Regions from separate parts of the Neorhizobium sp. 2083 genome, predicted to be linked through region 1. Evidence: riboswitches for the same ligand, from Rfam matches in the RefSeq annotation. Region 1 holds a riboswitch; each other region holds the start of a gene.
The links. A riboswitch is a leader RNA that binds a small molecule or an ion and turns the genes downstream of it on or off. The one in region 1 is predicted to bind cobalamin.
Positions count from the first base shown of each region.

Region 2: it holds a riboswitch for cobalamin, as region 1 does, so the genes downstream of both, J2X76_RS25220 ((2Fe-2S) ferredoxin domain-containing protein) here and J2X76_RS28635 (CbtB-domain containing protein) in region 1, are expected to answer to the same signal.
Region 3: it holds a riboswitch for cobalamin, as region 1 does, so the genes downstream of both, J2X76_RS03690 (aromatic ring-hydroxylating dioxygenase subunit alpha) here and J2X76_RS28635 (CbtB-domain containing protein) in region 1, are expected to answer to the same signal.
Region 4: it holds a riboswitch for cobalamin, as region 1 does, so the genes downstream of both, J2X76_RS31275 (class I SAM-dependent methyltransferase) here and J2X76_RS28635 (CbtB-domain containing protein) in region 1, are expected to answer to the same signal.

Region 1 is NZ_JAVDTC010000010.1:161,724-166,487, reverse strand. It holds gene J2X76_RS28650 (cobyric acid synthase) at 1-331, opposite strand, end outside; gene cobO (cob(I)yrinic acid a,c-diamide adenosyltransferase) at 335-949, opposite strand; gene J2X76_RS28640 (CbtA family protein) at 946-1,710, opposite strand; gene J2X76_RS28635 (CbtB-domain containing protein) at 1,724-1,900, opposite strand; cobalamin riboswitch at 1,937-2,149, opposite strand; cobalamin riboswitch at 2,209-2,430, shown strand; gene J2X76_RS28630 (DUF1636 domain-containing protein) at 2,534-2,944, shown strand; gene cobW (cobalamin biosynthesis protein CobW) at 2,941-3,978, shown strand; gene cobN (cobaltochelatase subunit CobN) at 4,009-4,764, shown strand, end outside.
Region 2 is NZ_JAVDTC010000007.1:272,674-277,437, reverse strand. It holds gene J2X76_RS25230 (ABC transporter permease) at 1-502, opposite strand, end outside; gene J2X76_RS25225 (ABC transporter substrate-binding protein) at 510-2,006, opposite strand; gene J2X76_RS25220 ((2Fe-2S) ferredoxin domain-containing protein) at 2,028-2,807, opposite strand; cobalamin riboswitch at 2,906-3,102, opposite strand; gene aztD (zinc metallochaperone AztD) at 3,410-4,648, opposite strand.
Region 3 is NZ_JAVDTC010000001.1:690,355-695,118, reverse strand. It holds gene J2X76_RS03700 (L-threonylcarbamoyladenylate synthase) at 1-760, opposite strand, end outside; gene J2X76_RS03695 (DUF6656 family protein) at 794-1,408, opposite strand; cobalamin riboswitch at 1,574-1,804, shown strand; gene J2X76_RS03690 (aromatic ring-hydroxylating dioxygenase subunit alpha) at 1,906-3,150, shown strand; gene J2X76_RS03685 (BA14K family protein) at 3,271-3,696, shown strand; gene J2X76_RS03680 (BA14K family protein) at 3,884-4,336, shown strand; gene J2X76_RS03675 (transporter) at 4,404-4,764, opposite strand, start outside.
Region 4 is NZ_JAVDTC010000017.1:3,763-8,526, reverse strand. It holds gene J2X76_RS31285 (ABC transporter permease) at 1-225, opposite strand, end outside; gene J2X76_RS31280 (ABC transporter substrate-binding protein) at 229-1,761, opposite strand; gene J2X76_RS31275 (class I SAM-dependent methyltransferase) at 1,767-2,444, opposite strand; cobalamin riboswitch at 2,557-2,760, opposite strand; gene J2X76_RS31270 (FAD-binding oxidoreductase) at 3,029-3,493, opposite strand; gene J2X76_RS31715 (c-type cytochrome) at 3,854-4,228, opposite strand; gene J2X76_RS31265 (molybdopterin cofactor-binding domain-containing protein) at 4,231-4,764, opposite strand, start outside.

The sequences.
Region 1 (4,764 bases):
TCTGGTATTCGGCAGCCCTGGCATTGCCTTCGACCCTGCCCTGCACCACGACCTGCGCGCCGACCTCGCTCTGCGGCTTCAGGAGCACCGGGTTCATATGGACGCTGAGCGGCACGCCCGCCGCCCGCGCCTGCAGCGCCTGTGCCCGGCCGATCTCGCCGCCATCGGCGGTGACCGCCGCATTGTTCGACATGTTCTGCGGCTTGAACGGCATGATCTTCAGGCCGCGAGCCACAAAGGCGCGGGCAAGCCCGGCGACGACCAGCGACTTGCCCACATCCGAACCCGTTCCCTGGAACATCAGCGCCCGAGCTGGAGTGACCGGAACCATGACCTAGAACTCGATGCCGGCCTGGGCCTTCACGCCCGCCTTGAAGTGGTGCTTGACCAGCGTCATCTCGGTGACCATGTCGGCCGCCTCGATGAGCGGCGGTTTGGCATTGCGGCCGGTAACGACCACATGCAGGTCCGGCCGCCGTGCCTGCAATGCGGCGACGATCTTTTCGAGATCGAGGTAATCGTAGCGAAGGGCGATATTCAGTTCGTCGAGGATGACGAGCCCGATCGTCTCGTCCGACATCAGTTCGAGCGCCTTTTCCCAGGCCTTTTCCGCCGCCGCGACGTCGCGCTTCAGGTCCTGGGTCTCCCAGGTGAAACCTTCGCCCATCGTGTGCCAGACGACACGATCGCCGAAGACGGCAAGCGCCGGCTGCTCCCCGGTCGACCATGCACCCTTGATGAACTGTACGACGCCGACCCGCCGGTTATTGCCGAGCATGCGCAGTGCAAGGCCGAAGGCGGCGGTGGATTTGCCCTTGCCGGATCCGGTATGGACGATGAGAAGACCCTTTTCCCGGGTCTTCTCCGCCACTTCAGCATCCTGCACCGCCTTGCGGTTCGCCATCTTGCCGCGATGACGCTCGGCCGCGGCCTCGTCGATCTCCTTCACCGGGAAGCAAGCTTCGCCGGGGTCCCGGCAGAAACTTCCTCGCCGGCCCGGAATCGTTCGCGGACCACGCCGGCAAGCGCGCCGAGCACGGCCCAGAACACCAGATTGGTGGCATAGACCGCGTTGACGAAGCGGGCATAGAGATCCATCGGCACCGCCGTTTCATGGCTGGGCGGCAGCGGCGCGCCGACGAGATGCGGAGCGATAAGAAGTACGATCGCCAGGGCCGCGAACACGGCGGAGCGCGTATAGACGAGCAGGCCGAGGCCGATCGCGGTGCAGAGAGCCGTCGAGACCCACCAGACCTGGCGCGGCCCGAGTTCGGCTGCCGGCATGCCGGGCAGTTCCGGCGGCAGGCCGAGGCCGGGCGCAAGGATGACGGTGAGGAAGCCGGCAATGCCGAACATCAGGCCGCCGCGCCAGCCCCTGAAACCGCCGAATGCTTCCGAAACCGCGACCAGGACGAGGGCGAAGCCGATGCCGGACAGCATGTCTGCGGCGAGCGTATAGATGAAGCGCTCGAAACCGTCGGCCGGAGCCCAGGCCTCTTCTTCATGATGGTGATCGGCAGCAGGTGCCGCTGTACCGGCTGCCGCGGGTGCAGCGTCATGGCTGTGGCCCGCCTCGGGTGCGGCATTTTCGAATACTTCCGCCTTGAGGATCAGCGGCACGGTGGAGAAGCTCTGCATCACGGTGAGCAGCAATCCGGACAACAGTCCGGCGATCACCGCCGTGAAGACGATGTTACGAAACAGCGACATTTGGGAGATCTCCTCAGTGGCAGGGGAAGGCGAGCGAGTGGCGCGTGTCATGGGCGGCATTGTGGACGACTTCCAGATGCGAGAAGCCGACAAAGCCGACGATGAACAGGCCGAGCAGGGCCGTCATGCTGAGGGGAATGATCTTCGAAGCGGAGAGGCTGACTGCAGTTGCAGCAGAATTCGTAACCATGGTCTCGTCCTTTCGCCCTCCACCCGAGGGCCGTTCAAGTTCTTTGCCGCCTTTGGCAGGTCTCCTGGCTCGCGGATCGGACGCCTTGTCCCGCCTTCCCGGTTTCCCAGTGGCTTGACGGCCGAACGGCCGTTTTGGGTCAAGACTTTCCGCTTACAGTTGCGGGGGCAGCCGCGGGTTGGACGTCGAAATTCCGTCGCACCGCATTCCCTCTAAACCCTTTCGGGCACCATAGGCCCGGCCACTATAGACGAATTCGGCGTCACGGCAATCGCCTTTGCGACGCATTGACATGGGCGTGCGACCGGGCGTACTTGGAAGGAGATGGTCCCTTTCCGGCAACGGGGAGGGCTAAGAGAGAATGCGGTGCGACCCTTTCAGGGTCAATGCCGCGGCTGCCCCCGCAACTGTAGGCGGCGAGCCATTGCCTAAAACGGCCGTTCGGCCGTCAAGCCACTGGGAAACCGGGAAGGCAGGCAAATGGCGTCGACCCGCGAGCCAGGAGACCTGCCGTCCGACAATTCTGCTTCACCGGGCGGGGTGCTCCGGAGGAAGTTTCTCGATCACCGCAGGGGGTTTTGGCCTCCTGCTCCGCGCCCCGATTTTCGACCCCGGCGGGAACGCGGCTGACCGATGAGTGACCTCCGACCAGATGATCCGGCAAGCGGCGACCCGGCCGATGTTACGATCTTCGTCTGCACCAACTGCCGCGACGAGTCTGATAGCGAAATCCGGCCCGGCATCGCGCTGATCGCGGCGCTGCGTGATGCGGCCGCCGGCAAGCCGATCGCGGTGAAGCCCGTCACCTGCCTTGCCAATTGCGAAAAGAGCCCGAGCGCGGCTTTCAACCACCGCAGCGGCTGGTCCTATGTCTTCGGCCATCTGTCGCTCGACAATGTCGATGACATCGTTACCGGGGCGATGATGCTGGCCGAGGACGAGCGCGGTTTCCTTCCCCTTCGCGGCCGCCCGGCCTGCCTGCGCGGCAAGGGCATGACGGCCCGCATTCCACCCTTTCATCATCACGAGGACATGCCATCATGAGCGTTTCGTTCGACCGCGTTCCCTGCACCGTCGTCACCGGGTTTCTGGGAGCCGGCAAGACCACGCTGATCCGCAACCTGATCGAGAACCTCAAGGGCAAGCGGCTGGCGATCATCGTCAACGAGTTCGGCGATGTCGGCATCGATGGCGACGTACTGAAGGGCTGCGGCATCGAAAGCTGCCCCGAGGACAACATCATCGAACTCGCCAACGGCTGCATCTGCTGCACCGTGGCGGATGATTTCGTGCCGGCGATCGACCAGATCCTGGCCATCGAACCGCGTGTCGACCACATCCTCATCGAGACCTCCGGCCTCGCGCTGCCAAAACCGCTCGTCCAGGCCTTCCAGTGGCCGGATGTGAAGGCGCGCGTGACGGTGGATGGCGTCATTGCCGTGGTCGATGGGCTGGCGCTTGCCGAAGGCCGCGTTGCCGACGACCACGAGGCGCTCGAAGCCCAGCGGCAGGCGGACGGCTCGATCGATCACGACGATCCGGTCGAGGAAGTGTTCGAGGACCAGGTCGCCTGCGCCGACATGATCGTGCTCACCAAGAGCGACCTTCTCGACGTCGCCGGCCTTGCCACCGCCAAAGACCGCGTCTCCGCCCATCTGCCGCGCGCCGTCAAGATCGTCTCGGCCGCCAACGGCGCCATCGACCCGGCCGTGCTGATCGGGCTCGGCCTTGCCGTCGAGGACGATATCGAAAACCGCAAGACCCATCACGACGACGAACTGGATCACGATCACGACGATTTCGATAGTTTTGTCGTCGATCTGGCCGCGGTAGCCGATGCCGAGAGCCTCGCAGCCCGCATCTCCGCCACGGCGGAAGCAGAGAATGTGTTGCGCATAAAAGGCTTCGTGGAAGTCGCGAACAAGCCGATGCGCCTGCAGGTCCAGGCGGTAGGATCGCGGGTGAACCACTATTTCGACCGCGCCTGGGCGCCGGGCGAAACGCGGGCGAGCCGCCTCGTCGTCATCGGCGAAAAAGGCATCGACCGCGCCGCGATCGAAAGGATGCTGGCCGCCTGATCGGCCGTAGGAAAGCAGTCTGAGAAAAGGATGCATATACTCGCCACCACATCGTCGTCGCTCGACGACCTGATCGAACCGGTCGACCTCAACCAGTCGCCGGCCGATGTGGTGGTGCTGTCCTTTTCCGGCAGCGATTTGAACGGTGTTTCGGCCGCTTGGGACAGCGCGCATCCGGCAAGCGATGAGGCCGGCCTCGCCGCAACGCTGCGCCTGACCAACCTCTCCGATCTCCGCCACCCGATGTCCGTGGACCTGTGGATCGAGAAGACGGCCGCCCGGGCCAAGGTCATCCTCGTGCGCATCCTTGGCGGCTACGATCGATGGTCCTATGGCGTCGAGGAGCTTTCGCGGCTCGCACGTGCCAGAAAGATCGCACTTGCCTTGCTGCCCGGCGAATGCAGCATCCGCGACGAGCGGCTGGCCGAAGCATCGACGGTTTCGCCAGATCAGCTTTCCGCGATCCTCGCCTGCTTTCGCGAGGGCGGCCCGGACAATATGCGGCTTCTCGCCAGACGGCTTGCCGCCCTCGCGGCGGGAAAGGCAACCGCCGGCAAGGTCGATATCCTTCCCGCGGCAATGCCGATGCCGAAAGCCGGTTTCTACAGGCCGGCAGAAGGCATCGTCGCAGCCGCCGATCTCCTTTCGGGCTTTGCGCCGGATGCGCCACGCCTGCCGATCCTCTTCTACCGCTCGATGCTGCTCGCCAATGATGCCGCACCGATCGACGCGCTATTCGAACTATTGGCACAACGCGGCTTCGCACCCATGCCGATCTTCGTGAGC
Region 2 (4,764 bases), on a different contig from region 1:
GGGCGAGGAGCCTGATCCAGCGAAGCTGCACGCCGAGCACCCATAGCACGACAAGGCCGAGCCAAAATCCCGGCACGGCCTGAACGAAAACGGAGAGGGTCCGGCTAAACCGATCGGCGACGCCTTTGGGATGGGCGGCGGCGAAGAAGCCGAGCGGGATTGCGAAGACGATGGCAAGCGCCAACCCCGCAATACCCAGCGAAAGCGAGATGGGCAGGCGCTCCAGGAATTCACCGAGCACGGGCTCTCCCGTGCGGAACGAGCGGCCCCAATCTCCCGTTAGGAAACGCGTAAGCCAATCGCAATAACGAAACAGCAGGGGTTGATCGAGCCCCCATTCCGCTCGCAGCGCAGCGACGGTTTCATCCGTCGCCGGCAGGTTCCAGACACGAATGGCGATCGCGACCGGATCGGCCGGCATCGAATTGATGACGGTGAAAGACGCCAGCGAAATCACCAACATACCGGTGATGGATTGGATCCCGAGCCGAACCGGATGCATGTCTATCTCACTTTGCCTCGCCTATATCGGCCCGCAGAACGTGGTAGTCCGAACCCCAAGGTTCGTAATTCTTCAACCGCTTCGACATGCCGACATACCAAACCGGTGAGACGAGGAAGGAAGCCGGTGCATCTGCGAAAAGCCGCGCCTGGGCATCCAGCGCGATCGCGACGCGTTTCGCCGGATCGCCTTCGGCTGCGAAGCGATTGAGGATCGCGTCGAAATCCGGTGAAGCATATTTCGCGTAGTTAAGCGAAGCACCGCTTCTCAGCATCGAGTTCAGGAAAAAGGCGGCGTCGCCGCTCGGGGCGGTATGCTGCGCCCAGAGCGCGATATCGAAATCACCAGCGGCTGCGACCTGCGAAATGTTCTCGACCACCTGTGTGTCGACCGCAATGCCGATCCTCGCGAGTTCAGCCTTCACGACCGGAAGCATGGTCACGAGGTCGGGACGCTGAGGATAGGTAATCGCAAGGAGGCGAAGCGGTCTGCCGTCCTTTTCGAGTATCCCGCTCGCACCCTTCGTCCAACCTGCCGCATCGAGAAGCGCCGCTGCCTTGGCAAGGTCCGTTGGTCGGGCTTGCCTGCCCGCGAACGGGAAATAGGAGGCAAAGGCGCCGGTTGCCGGCTCGCCGCCGCTGATCGCGGCCGACAGTTCCTTGCGGTCGAAAGCGAAATCCAGGGCCTGGCGCACCTTCACGTCGCCGAGCAGCGGGCGCGTGGTGTTGAAAAACGCGAGATACTGATAACCGACGGGGAACGACTTGATGGTGAGTTCCGGATTCGCCTTCAGGCGAGTCACCGCTTCCGACGGGAGGCCGAAAGCGAGGTCCAGTTCGCCCGATTCCAGCGCCAGCGTCATCGTCTGTGCTTCGCCGAATTTGCGGAACTCGACCGGCGAGCGTTTTTCCGAGGCAGCGAAATAGGCGTTCGGTTCGAGCTTGATCGACGCATCCGTCTTGAAGCCGGCGATCTTGTAGGGGCCGGTGAACACGGCATTGCCGTTGCCAACCGGCTTGTAGGCAATCAGCGGCCATTCGGCGAACAGCGACTGGATGAGTGGAACCGGCTTCTCGGTCGTGACCTTGAGAGTCAGGTCGCCGGCCGCTTCGAAGCTTAGCTTGCCGCCTGTGGCGAGCGCCGCCTTGTTGTTGGCGAAGGTGTTGTCGAAACCCGCCGCGAGCGTCTTGGCGGTGACCGGCGTTCCATCGGAGAACCTCCGGTAGGCCTTCAGCGTGATCGTCCAAGTCAGATCGCCGGTACGTTCTGCCTTTTCCGCAAGTTCGGGAACAAGTTTGCCTTCCTTGTCGACGGTGAAGAGGTTTTCGCCGACACCATGGCTGGTCAGCGCCCAGCCGTTCGATGCCCTGGCCGGATCGGTGCCGCTGGTGATATATGTCGCGCCGATCCGCAACGGCTCGGCCGCAACAGCAGCGGATGCGACGACGAATACCGAGGCGGCCAGCAAGGCCGCCGTGGGGCCGGATAGGATTTTCGAAGGCAAGTCTCTCTCCTTAGTCTTGTTTTAACGCACGCGAAGTCGCTGCTTGCGGCCAGTCGGGTGATAGGCAAAGTCCTCGACGACATGGCCGCCGAGCAGATGTTCTGTGATGATCCGGTCGACCGCCTCTTCGGTGACGCCGCCGCAATAAGTGCCCTCGGGAAAGACCTGCAGGACCGGCGCCAGACCACAGGGACCGAGGCAGGTGGATTTGACCGTCATCGTGCCGTCGCCGACCACACGCAGATTGCGGCGTTCCTGCTGGTTGCGGATGTGGTTCCAGATGGCGTCGGCACCGGCGCTGTTGCAGGCTCCGCCTTCGCAAACGAGGACACGCCGTTTCTGTGGTGGGATCAACGAACCCTCGGCAGAGAATTTCCGCCCGGGTGTTTCTGCTAGCGCCTCTGTCGTTTTAAGCAGATCGCCAAGAAGCGGAGCCATCAGCGGGCTGGATGCAATGTCCCTTGTGATCGACAGGGCCGGCCACGGCCGCTCGGCCAAAGCCTTCCACCGCTTCAGGGATCTCGTCAGCCAGATATGAAAGCTCGGCTCCATGGGCAGGACGAGTGGTACGATCACGACGGCATCGACATCCTGGTCCAACAGGCTCGACAAGGCCTCGCGGAGGGATGGCGTGCCCTGTTCGGTAAATGCGAAACGGACTTTGGCACCAGGGTGAAACACCGCGATGCGATGGGCCAGGCGTTGCATTTCGAGATGCGGCGAAGCCGCAAACGCGGACTTGGCGATCAGCAGGATCGCACGCCTCGATATCGTGTCGGTGAGGTTGTCGTCCTTGCCCACTGCCTCAATCTCTATCACTTGCGAGGAGGCAGCAAAAATGACGGCGCGATCGGGCGCGAGCCCAAAAGCACCTTCATTCCTGTGGCACACCCCGACCACGGAAATCCCAAACGTCAGGCAGGTCTCCTGGCTTACGGGTCAAAGCCTTGATCGTCCGTCTTCCCGGCATTCTCTGCCAGTGACATGTTGGACGAACGGCTCGCCGTTCACAGTTGCGGGACAGCTCCGGGTTTACACCGGATTCCCTCTTAGCTTCCGTCGCAGAGACGGAAGAACCTTGACGGCGCAGACCGTATACTGCCGTAGCCGGGTGTCAACCAGCCATCGGATGGCACACGGTCACGCTGGCTGACGATCCCGACGCGCCTCTTCACCTCGGCTCCACCGGCAAGATCCTGAAGCGGCGCTTTTAGACCATAATTGTGGAGACGATGCAGGATTCGGGAAGCACTGGACCGCTGATCGACGATCGCAGCCGGCGGCAGGAGGCCCGGTTCGTCAGTTTCAGGCCGTCAGCCAAGGCGTGCGGTATCGTCATTTCAAAGCGAATTGGTCGGAATCGGAAGCGGAATTCCCGGATTCCGACCGTGGTTCCCGCGATGTCAGTGTGCTAAGCCGGAACCGCCGACCGCGACGACCGAGAAGGGCTTCCCTTGCACGGCGATCGTTCGGGTCTCTTTTAGGGTTTGCGCATCGACAATCCGGACAAGCGAATGCCTGGGATCAGTTATGGCAATATGCCCATCGGCCACCGCCAGGCGAGGACGTGGATCGCGCCAATGGCCATCCTTGCTATAGGGCTCGGTGATCTTTGCCTTGCGGACGATTCCGCCCTTGACCACGTCGAGCACATGGAGGTCGCCATCTTCCGTGAGGATGTAAGCGTTGCGGGGCATCGCGGGATCGACAAGGAAATCGATCCGGCGGGTTGGCAACTCGATCAGCCGGAACGGGTGCTCGTTATCGGGATCAATCAGAACGACCTTGTCCTCGCCGTAATTGCCCAGGAAGAACTGCATCGCCTTGCCGCCGAGAAGCGTGCCTGTATAGCCCTTCGGAAATTCGGGCGGATAGGGAAGGATATCGATTTTCGGTCCGTCGATTCCTCCGGGCCGGGCAACGAGCACACCCTCCTTGCATCCGAACGCGACAAGACGAGCTGAGGTCGCTTCGCCGTGAAGGTCCGTGCATTTGCTGATTTCGCCGACTTGCCTCATGTTCTCATCAATCACGCGAAGGCCGACGCGTGGCGGCAGTTCATTCGGCGTCGTTTCCACTTCAGCGTTCGGCGCCGAGACAAGTACATGGCGACCCATCGCAACGGCCACTCCGTGATGGGGTTTAGTCGTGTCGACGGTTCGGACCTCGGCTTCGCCTTTGAGAAGAGCCATCTCGTCGATAACGTCGGCCTTGCCGCCAAGGTCGTAAAATACGATCACGTGATCGTCGTGCGGAACCACATGTCCCGGCCGCTTGTCTTCGAAGCTGACGGGCAGAAGGGCTGGATCGGAAACGTCAAGGTCACGATGCTCGCCGTGATCGGAGAAGTCGATGCCGGTCTTTATGACATGGACGATATCGGCTTCGCTCTGGGCGACGAACACCGTCCGGCCCGACGCACTCGCCGTCAAAGCGGCATGACCCTTTACATTGTAGCGGCCGAGTTCCCTGCCGTCGGAAAAATCGATGGCTCGGACAACCGGATGAGTATGATCGGCGATGAAGAGACGCCAAGCCTCCTTCGTTTCCTTATCTTCATCCGCTATGGCGCCAGTGCCAACGAGAAAAAAAGTTGCAGCCACAACGGCTATGATGCGTGCACGGGGGTGAACTGGTCTCATTGGGTTCCTTCCGTTGTTGTTAGGTTTTCCACGAACGACGTACTGCCGCTGCATAGCGCCCGGCGGTCAATCGTGCGATCAATAATGTTATTACGTTACATTCATCAAGGATGTAA
Region 3 (4,764 bases), on a different contig from region 1:
ACCGGATCAGCGCTTCGCCCTCGTCGACGTGGTCGGCGTTGAGCCTGACCGCCGCTCCCGGCGCGTAGTGGGACGCGAGCATGCCGGGGGCCTCGATGATCGCCGCTGGTCCTTCAGACCGGATCACCTGGAGGCCAGTCGCCTTTTCGATCTCTTCCGCGGCAACTCCGCCGGGTCTCAGGAGCCGGATCACGCCGTCTTCGACGCGAACGATGGTCGACTCCACCCCGACCGGAGCCGCCCCACCGTCGATGATAAGAACGAGCTTGTCGCCCAGATCGTCGGCGACATGGGCAGCGCTGGTTGGGCTTACCTTGCCGGACGTATTGGCGCTCGGCGCCGCGAGCGGCCTGCCGAAGGCGCGGATGAGCTCGGAGGCGAAGCCCTTGGGAAGCCGGATGCCGACCGTGTCGAGCCCCGCCGTCGCCAGCGCATGGATGCCGCTTTCGGGCTTCAGGGGAAGGATCAGGGTGAGGGGACCCGGCCAGAAAGCTTCCGCAAGTTTTCGCGAAATGGGATCGAACTCCGCATAACGCTCGGCCATGTCGAGGTCCGACATGTGGCAGATCAGCGGGTTGAAGCGCGGCCGGCCCTTCGTTTCATAGATCCGGGTGATGGCGGCGGGATTGGTGGCATCGGCCGCAAGCCCGTAGACCGTTTCGGTGGGGATTGCCACCGGCAGGCCGTCGCCAAGCACGGCGCAGGCTTTGGCGAGCGCGCCGTCATGCTCCCGGGTGATGTCGATGATCTGAGCCGTCATGTCCGCCCGTCAATAACGCGGACCAGTCCGGCTTCAAAGCTTTTTGATGATCTCGCGAAGCATTTCATTGGAAGTGCCGAGCATCAGCACGTTCTTGATCGCTTCCGTCGGATCGTTGGTCTGGAACAGCAGGCCGTTCTTGCGGATCGAGCGGTTGATCTGCAGCGGCTGGCCGGCCTCGCGTTCGACCGCGACGGCAAAATACATGCGCGAATAGGCCGTGCTGATCCGCTCGAAGAACGTTTCCTTGTCGCCGATCTCGGAGAAGAAGTTGGCGATGTAGAAGGACCAGCTGACCGGCACGCCGCGTGCAAGCAGAGTTCTTGCCGCGGTGACGTGGCAGTAGCCGAGATGCGGCCGTTCATCGAGCGTGTGATGAAAGACGATCTTCGGGAACTTGATCGAGCGGTGGAAGGAGTTGATCCGGTTGTGGCTGGCTTCTCCGGCTGCCTCGAGCCTCTTGCCGGTGCGCTCGGCGACTTCGTCATGGGTGAGATAGCGGCGCTCGGCCGGCAGCCAGATCGGATTGTAGCGGGCAATGCGCCCCGTCCGCAGGAATTCCGAATGGGCAGCCGTTTTCACGACCACCGGCGCCGGAGGCTTTGGTGGAGGGGCGTCGTAGTAGCGGATCTTTCCCTTTGCCTGCACGGTGGCGTCGCTCCCATTCGAGCCGGGATTTTATGGCCTATCTGTTAATGACAGGTTTCGCTTTCGCGGAGCTGGAGTGTTGCATTTTGACCCGTTTTGCCGCTGTCGCCAACGCGGTTGCCGATGTCGCAATGTCGCCTATGCGACACGCATGCTCGATGATTATATCCGCTTCGATCTCAGGGTGCCGCCGAACTAGGGAGGCGGAGAATTGGGAAGCCGGCAGGGGCCTTGAAAACCTCGATCCGGCGCTGCCCCCGCAACGGTGGTGGAGCAACAAAGCCTGGCATGAGCCACTGGGAAAGAGCCGAAAAGGCCGCCCGGGAAGGCGCTGGGCCCGTCCCCTCAAGGGACAGCTCCTGAGCCCGGAAACCAGCCTCGGGACAAAAGACGACGACCGGACGCGGCGGGCGTTCGGGACAGGGTTTGGGGTGGGCCTTGAGGCCGGCCGGCATTTCCATGTCCTTCCGCTGTCCATTTTTGACGAGGAAGGTTATATGGAAATTCGCAATCAGGCCCTGCGGCAGCTCAAGAACCGTCGCGAAGGTTTCAGCCTCGAGCAGGCCTTCTATACCGATCCCAGTTACTACAAGCTCGATCTGGAAATGATCTGGTATCGCGACTGGCTGTTCGTCGGCCATGATTGCGAGTTGCCCAAGGCTGGAGCCTATTTCACCCTGCAGATCGGCGATTATCCGGTCGTCGTCGTGCGTGGCCGTGACAACCAGATCCGCGCCCTGCACAACACATGCCGTCATCGTGGCAGCCGCGTCTGCACCAAGGAGCATGGCTCGGCGGTCCGGCTTGTCTGTCCCTACCATCAATGGACCTACGAGCTGGACGGCTCGCTTCTGGTCGGCCGCCAGATGGGCCAGGACTTCGACAAGACCCAGTTCGCCATGAAGAAGGTCCATTGCGAGAGCGTCGCCGGCTATATCTTCATCTGCCTTGCCAATGAAGCGCCGGATTTCGCGCCGGTCCGGGCCTCGATCGAACCTTATCTGGCACCGCATCGCCTGTGGGAAGCCAAGGTCGCCCACCAGTCGACGATCATCGAGAAGGGCAACTGGAAGCTTGTCTGGGAAAACAACCGCGAGTGCTACCACTGCGCCGCGAACCATCCGGAACTCTGCCGCACCTATCCGGAATCGCCGACCGCGACCGGCGTCCAGGGCGCCAAGGACGATCCGGTCATCGCCGCCCATTGGCAGCGCTGCGAGGAGGCCGGGTTGCCGAGCGAATTCCGCATGGACGAGACCGGCCAGTTCCGCGTTGCGCGCATGCCGCTGATCGAGGATGCCGAGAGCTACACGATGACCGGCCGCAACGCCGTCCAGCGCAGGCTTTCCGACGACGTGACGATCAACTCGATCGGCACCATGCTGCTCTTCCACTATCCGAGCAGCTGGAACCACATTCTCGGCGACCACGCGATCTCGTTCCGGGTCACCCCGCTTGGGCCCGAGGAGACGGCGGTCACCACCAAATGGCTGGTTCACAAGGATGCGGTCGAGGGCGTCGACTACAATCTCGAAGAGCTGACGCATGTCTGGAACATGACCAACGACCAGGACCGCCAGATCGTCGAGGAAAATGCCTTCGGCATCCGCTCGCCGGCTTATGAACCTGGTCCCTATTCGCCGCTGCACGAAGGCGGCGTCATGCAGTTCGTCGAATGGTATTCGAACTTCATGGTCAACCGGCTGCAGGGCGACCAGGCGAAGCTTTCGATCGTCGCCTGATCTATTGCTGCTTATCGCCAATTCGTGATCGGCCGTTCGTTGCGAAGCGGCCGGTCATAGGAACGAAGTCCTGTGGCCTGCGTTAGGTTTTCAATCGAAAACCATGAGAGGAAACCCAGGATGAGTGCTTTTCGTTTGCGCCTGACCGCGGCGGCGGTCGCCGTCGCGACCACATTTGCCGGCCTTGTGCCCGCGCAGGCCATCCAGATGCCCGCTCCCCCGGCCGGCATTTCCGACACCGGCAATATCACCAATGTCCAGCTGCTGCGGCGCGACTACGGCCGGCGTGACCGCTACGGCTGGTATGGCGGCCACCGCGGTTACCGCGAACGCCGCCCCGGTTATCGCTACCACAACGGTTTCTGGTTCCCGTTGGCAGCCTTCGGTGCCGGCGCGCTTATCGGCGGTGCCATCCAGGCGGACCGGGGTTACGGCAGCCGCCACGTCGCCTGGTGCGAAAGCCGCTACCGGACCTATCGAGCCTTCGACAACACTTACGTAGCGAGCGCCGGTATCCGCCGATCCTGCGTTTCGCCCTACAGGTAATCAGGCATTGGTCGTCTCAAGACGAAAACCCGGCCGCTGCAGACGCGCGGCCGGGTTTCCTTCGTCGGAACGACGTTAATCACGCATTCAGGATGAATTTCCTAAAGTCGCGCCGAAATTGAACTCGCGGGATATCCAGCATAATCTACCGGCGAAGTTGAAATAGCCAAGGGTTTGGGGGCTTAACATGACGTTTTTCAAGACGCTTGCGGTCGCGGGGATCGCCGCTGCCGTTCTCGCCGGCTCGTTGATGCCGGCTCAGGCCATGCCGCGTATGGCCGCTCCGGCGGCCGGGATGGAAACGAACGCCGGTCCAGACGTGGCCCTCGTGCAGTACCGCCGTCATGGCGGCGGCTGGTATGGCGGATATCGCGGCCACCGCGACTACCGTCCCGGTTATCGCCGCCACAACGGCTATTGGTTCCCGCTTGCCGCATTCGGCGCAGGCGCATTGATCGGCGGCGCCATCGCCGCACAGCCGCGTTACGTCGAACCGGCCCCCGCCTATGACGGCGGCGACGACATCAATCCGCGTCACTACGAATGGTGCGCCGAGCGTTATCGCTCCTACGACGCCTATTCGAACTCCTTCCAGCCGAACTACGGCCCGCGCCAGACCTGCTATTCGCCTTATTTCTAGGAACGCATGGCCAGACTGTCGAGCTCGTCCGGCATCGAAGCCGGACGCGTATTCGTTCGTCCGCGGTTCAGAGAATTCCGGTGCGTTTCAGCAGCCACCAGGCGGCAAGCACCGAGATGACGATCAGGCTGAAGGCATAGGCCGTGCCGTTGCCGTTTCCCGCGAAGGGGAGCGACGAGGTATTCATGCCGAAAAAGCCGGTGACCAAGGTCGGCGGCAGCAGGAAGGCGGTCATCAGCGACAGGATGTAGAGGTGCCGGTTGGTCTCGGAGGAAAGCTTCGAGTCGATTTCCTCGTGCAGCAGCCGGGCCCGTTCCTGCAGTGCATAGACGTCGTGGTCCGCAGCCTCCAGCCGGCCGATCAGCCGCGAAGCGGCATCGTCGAAACCGGGCGGCATCTCATCGTCATCGCTTGCCGCAGCGCGCCGC
Region 4 (4,764 bases), on a different contig from region 1:
GAGAAGCGGGCGCGACAGCATCTCGGCGTCGCGGATCTGTGCGACCGCCTCTGGTGATGTGTTTTCTGCGCCAAGTCGGCTGACCGCGATCCTGAGCGCCATGTCGCCGGGTATCGCGTGGATCAGCACAAAGCAGATCGTGGCGAGAATCAAGGCGACGGCAATCGCCTCGAAGACACGCCGCAAGACAGCGCGCGGAACGGCATGACGGACCGCGCGCCGCATCGATCACTCCTTGATCGACAGATGGTTGAGCGGACGGGTCTGCATGACCGGATCTGCCACAAACCCTTGTAGCCGCTCCGAAACCGCGTATTTTTCATCGGTAAAGGTGATCGGAATGACCGGCAATTCGTCCTGCAGAATGTCTGCCATCTTGCGCTGCAGAGGCAGGCGGGCTGCAGGATCGGTCGTGCGATTATATTCCGCTACAGCTGCCCGCATGGCCTCGCTCTTCCAGCCCGTCGCTCCGGTGGCATCGGTACTCGGCGCATCGGTCGCGAAATCGCTCGTGAGCCGTGCGACCGGATCCGGGACCTGATAGATCATGGTGCGAATTCCAAGGCCGAGTTCCAGCGTCCCGTTGTTCTGCGCTTCTGGGATCAGGCTTGATTCCCCGACCTGAATAGTGAGGTCGAAACCTACTGCCTTGAGCTGGGCCTGGAGCGCCTCTGCAATGACGGGCAGGTAGGCACGTTGCGGGAAGGTTCGCATCATGCCCGCAAACTTGACGCCATTCTTTTCCCGAATGCCGTCAAGGCCGCGAGCCCAGCCCAGTTTGTCAAGGTTCGCGTTCGCTTGCGCCAGATCGAAGGTCTGGGGCTTGAAGTCGCTGAAGTGCCATCCCTTCATAGCGGGCGGAAAATACTGATTGGCGGCAAGTTCTGCGCTGCCCATGATCGTGCGGGCGATGGCGTCTCGGTTGACGGCGAGGCTGAGCGCTCGTCTGATTTCGACGTCCGCAAACTGAGGTTTTTTGACATTGATCAGCATCATCACGACACGCGGGACCGGCGCACGAACGATATGCGCTTCGCCAGAACGATCGACCCGCGATACAGCCGTGGTCGGGATTTCCAATACGAGGTCGCCTTCGCCCGCAAGCGCGATATTCACCCTGGTTTCGGGATTCGGTACGCCGTCCACGCGAACCCGCTCGATTTTTGCCCTTTTACCCCAATAGCCATCGTGCCGGACAAGATTGAGCCCCTGCGGTAGCTCGGCGCTTTCAATGCGGTACGGCCCGGTCGCGACGATGCTGGTGACCTCTCCACCTGGACCGAAGGATGACGGGGCCAAGACTGGAACGGCCGGGTCGAGCAAGTAGGCGAGTAGCGGGGCGAATGGTTGCTCCAGCGTGAACGTCACAGTGCTGTCACCAGCGGTGACGCTTTTTACCTTTGCATTTTTGATCAGGCTGCCGCGAGGAAGAAGCGCCGTAAAGGAAGCGGCCACGGCGCCTGGTGTCATATGACTGCCGTCATGAAAGGTGACGTCGCGACGCAGATGAAAGATCCATTGAAGCTCGTCGGCCGAGGTTTCCCATCGCTCGGCAAGTGCTGGCAGGGTGGCGGCCTCCGGGTTCGTCTGGACCAGGGTCTCCGTCACTCCGTTGGCCCGAAGCTGAAAACCTCCTGTCTGGGTGTCGAGCTTCTGAAGCTGGAAGGGCTCGACGACGCGCATTTCGTCCTGCGCGAACAACGAGACAGGTGCGCCAAACATAGCCGCGATCAACGCGGCTAACCAGATATTGCGAGACATGAGGATCACTCCGGGGCGATTGCGGTGAGAATGAAAAAGGTGATCGGCGTGTCTGGATCGTCGTAGACTGCGCCGTATGGATCGCCGGGCATCAGATGGCGCCAGCTTTCGACTCGACCGAACCCGGCGTCAGCCAGGAGGTGGCGAGCATCGGCCTCGGTCAGGCCATTATAGAAAGGGAGATCTGCGCCGAACTGATCGCGGCTGTCGTTCACGCGATGCCGAAACCAAAGCCCATCAGACAGCAGCAGCTTTCCGCCGGGTCGCAGGATCCTGCGCGCCAGTGCGAGCGCTGCCTGCGGGTTTTCAAGTGTCCAGAGAACGTTGCGAAGAGTGACGATATCGGCGCTCTCGGACGGCAACGCCGCTTCGTCCATTGTCTTGTTGATAAAATCGATGTCAATACCGGCTTCGATGGCGGCCGCCTTGGCATGGGAAAGCATCTCTAAAGAACCATCAACTGCAGTCGTTCGATGGCCAAGGCCGGCTGCTAGGAGCGCGCATGCACCCGTTCCCGATCCAAGGTCGACAACATCGCGTGATTCATCGCCCAACGCGGCACGGAATACGGCACGCCATGATGAGGCGTCGCGACGATGGGATGCGGTCCCATCGAATTTCCAGGCGCGAGCATTCCAATGGTCTGCCATATTGGCGGCAGTGATAGGGGAGACAAGTTGCATCCGGTCCTTTTCCTCCATTTGCCGTTTGGCAGCGGCAATCCGGAGGACGAACCAACTCATTCCTGTCAGGACAATGAGCCACGACGCCGCTCCGACGGCGCGCCCCGGCCATCGAGCTTCAATCTGTCGGGGCAGGTCTCCTGGCTCACGGTTCGTCGCCTTGTCCGCCTTCCCGGGGGCAATCCCAGTGGCTAGTTGGACTTGGCTCTCCGCTCACAGTTGCGGGGGCAGCTCCGGAATGGCCTTGCGGCGTACCGAATTCCCTCTTAGCCCCGACCGGCTCACACCGTCGGGGACCTCGACGGAAGGAGGCTTACCTGAAAGCGCCGAGGTGTCAACCGCATCTACAATTCAGGACGTATATTCAAGAACCATAGAAAACGACGAGTTGCTGTCAGGATTAAGTTCTCCTTCGGCTCTTAACGTTGGAAAAGCATATATCTCTGATCTGCATAAACTTTGAATCAAAGTTTGGATGGGTCGTAAGTTCGTACCCCTTCAAGGCGAATAGGTCGATCTAAAGCGCCCGATCCGGAAATCGTAAATGGGTATTTCCGTCGCCCCAACCGCAATCAGTTCGGCCATCACGTCGCCGACGCGCCCATGACCGGGAGACCGTCCTCGACATAGCCTTCGCAACCGGACCAGGTGCGGATGACGGACACATGGGCGAGCATCGGCAGGATCGGCAGTAGGGAGCGCAACTGGCCCGGCAGGCGGGCTGGGTCCGCTTTGGCATGGCCGGTCTCAAGCGGGACATCGGTGCGCTCGGCTCCGCCGCCGAAACCGATATTGCCGCGCTCGACCTGGCGCAGATAACCACCGCCGTGGTCATGCGCCCAGACGCCGACAACAGGCAGGATGCGATGCGGTAGCGGTTCCGTCACGCCCATCTGCGGACCTCTGGCGCGGATCGGTACCGTTTCACCAAACTGCGCCGATATCCGCGCGCCCCAGGCGCCGGCGGTATTCAGCAGGTTGGCGGCGGCATAAATGCCGTCGGAGGTTTTCACCTCGAAACCGTAGGCGCTCTTGCGTATCGCCTTCACGTCGACCTCCTCGACGATCCTAGCACCGTTGCGTCTTGCCGCATCGGCGAAGGCCGCTTACGGCTTGGGGCTGAACGACGACCCGGTGGTCTACGCCTTGGCGTCGCATTCTTTGGGCTGATCGCCCACGCTATTGCAGCGGTTGTCGCGTCGTTGGCGATAGCCGCGCAAAAAGGAGCTTTCGAGAGGTGACGTAAACGCAGTCATTCCGCCCGCGTCGAGCTATGCTGCAATAGGTAGGGTTTATTACCCCCGGGCTCCGCATGGCAGATGAGGGCGAACTCCAAGAGCGCGGCAAGGTCATCCGCAAACATTCATCCTGGTGGGCGTCGGTAAATTAAAAGCACTCGACGAAACGCTTCACTGACCACCAAGCGACTTGAGATAGGCGATGATGTCCGCCCGATCCTGATCCCTTGGAACGCTGAGGGTCATTCGCGTTCCGCGCACCGCCTTGGCTGGGCCTGCGAGATAGTTGTCAAGTGCATCTTCGGTCCAGATGATGCCAGAGTTTGAAAGTGCGGTGGAATAGGCATAGCCCTCGACGGACCCAGCTTTTCGCCCAACGACGCCGTTAAGGGAGGGCGCGGACTTCGTTTCGGGTTGAACCGAATGACACCCGGAACAACGGCTGAAGAGCTGCTGGCCCCGAAGCGGGTCGCCTGCGTCCGCGGCGGCTAGGCCAGGGATGCAGACCGTTGCGATGGACAAGATCGAACGTAGTGCATGTAGCATAGTCACGCTTTCAGCTCTTCTGGATTGACTGGCAATGTTCTGATGCGCTTGCCGGTCGCTGCAAAAATGGCATTGGTGACGGCAGGGAAGACGGCAGACGTCGCTGCCTCGCCTATCCCTCCGGGCGCTTCGGCACTTTGTACGATGTAAGTTTCCACGGGAGGGGCTTCATCGATGCGAAGCGGCAGATAGGTATCGAAATTGCTTTGCTCGACGCGGCCCTGGCTGAACGTGATGGCACCATAGAGAGCCGCAGTCAGCCCATAGAGCGCACCACCTTCCATCTGGGCGGCGATCGTATCCGGATTAACCGTCAGGCCGCAGTCGACCGCTGTGATGATGCGTTTCAGGCGAACCGTTCCATCTGTCGCAACCGACACATCGGCGATCATGGCGAGATAGGTTCCGAATGCGAACTGAACCGCGACGCCGCGGCCCTGCCGCCCAATCAAAACCTCACCCCATCCCGCCTTTTTTGCCGCGAGCTCAAGCACGGCCAGCGCGCGCGGATTTTCCGAGAGTAGCCGTCTGCGATA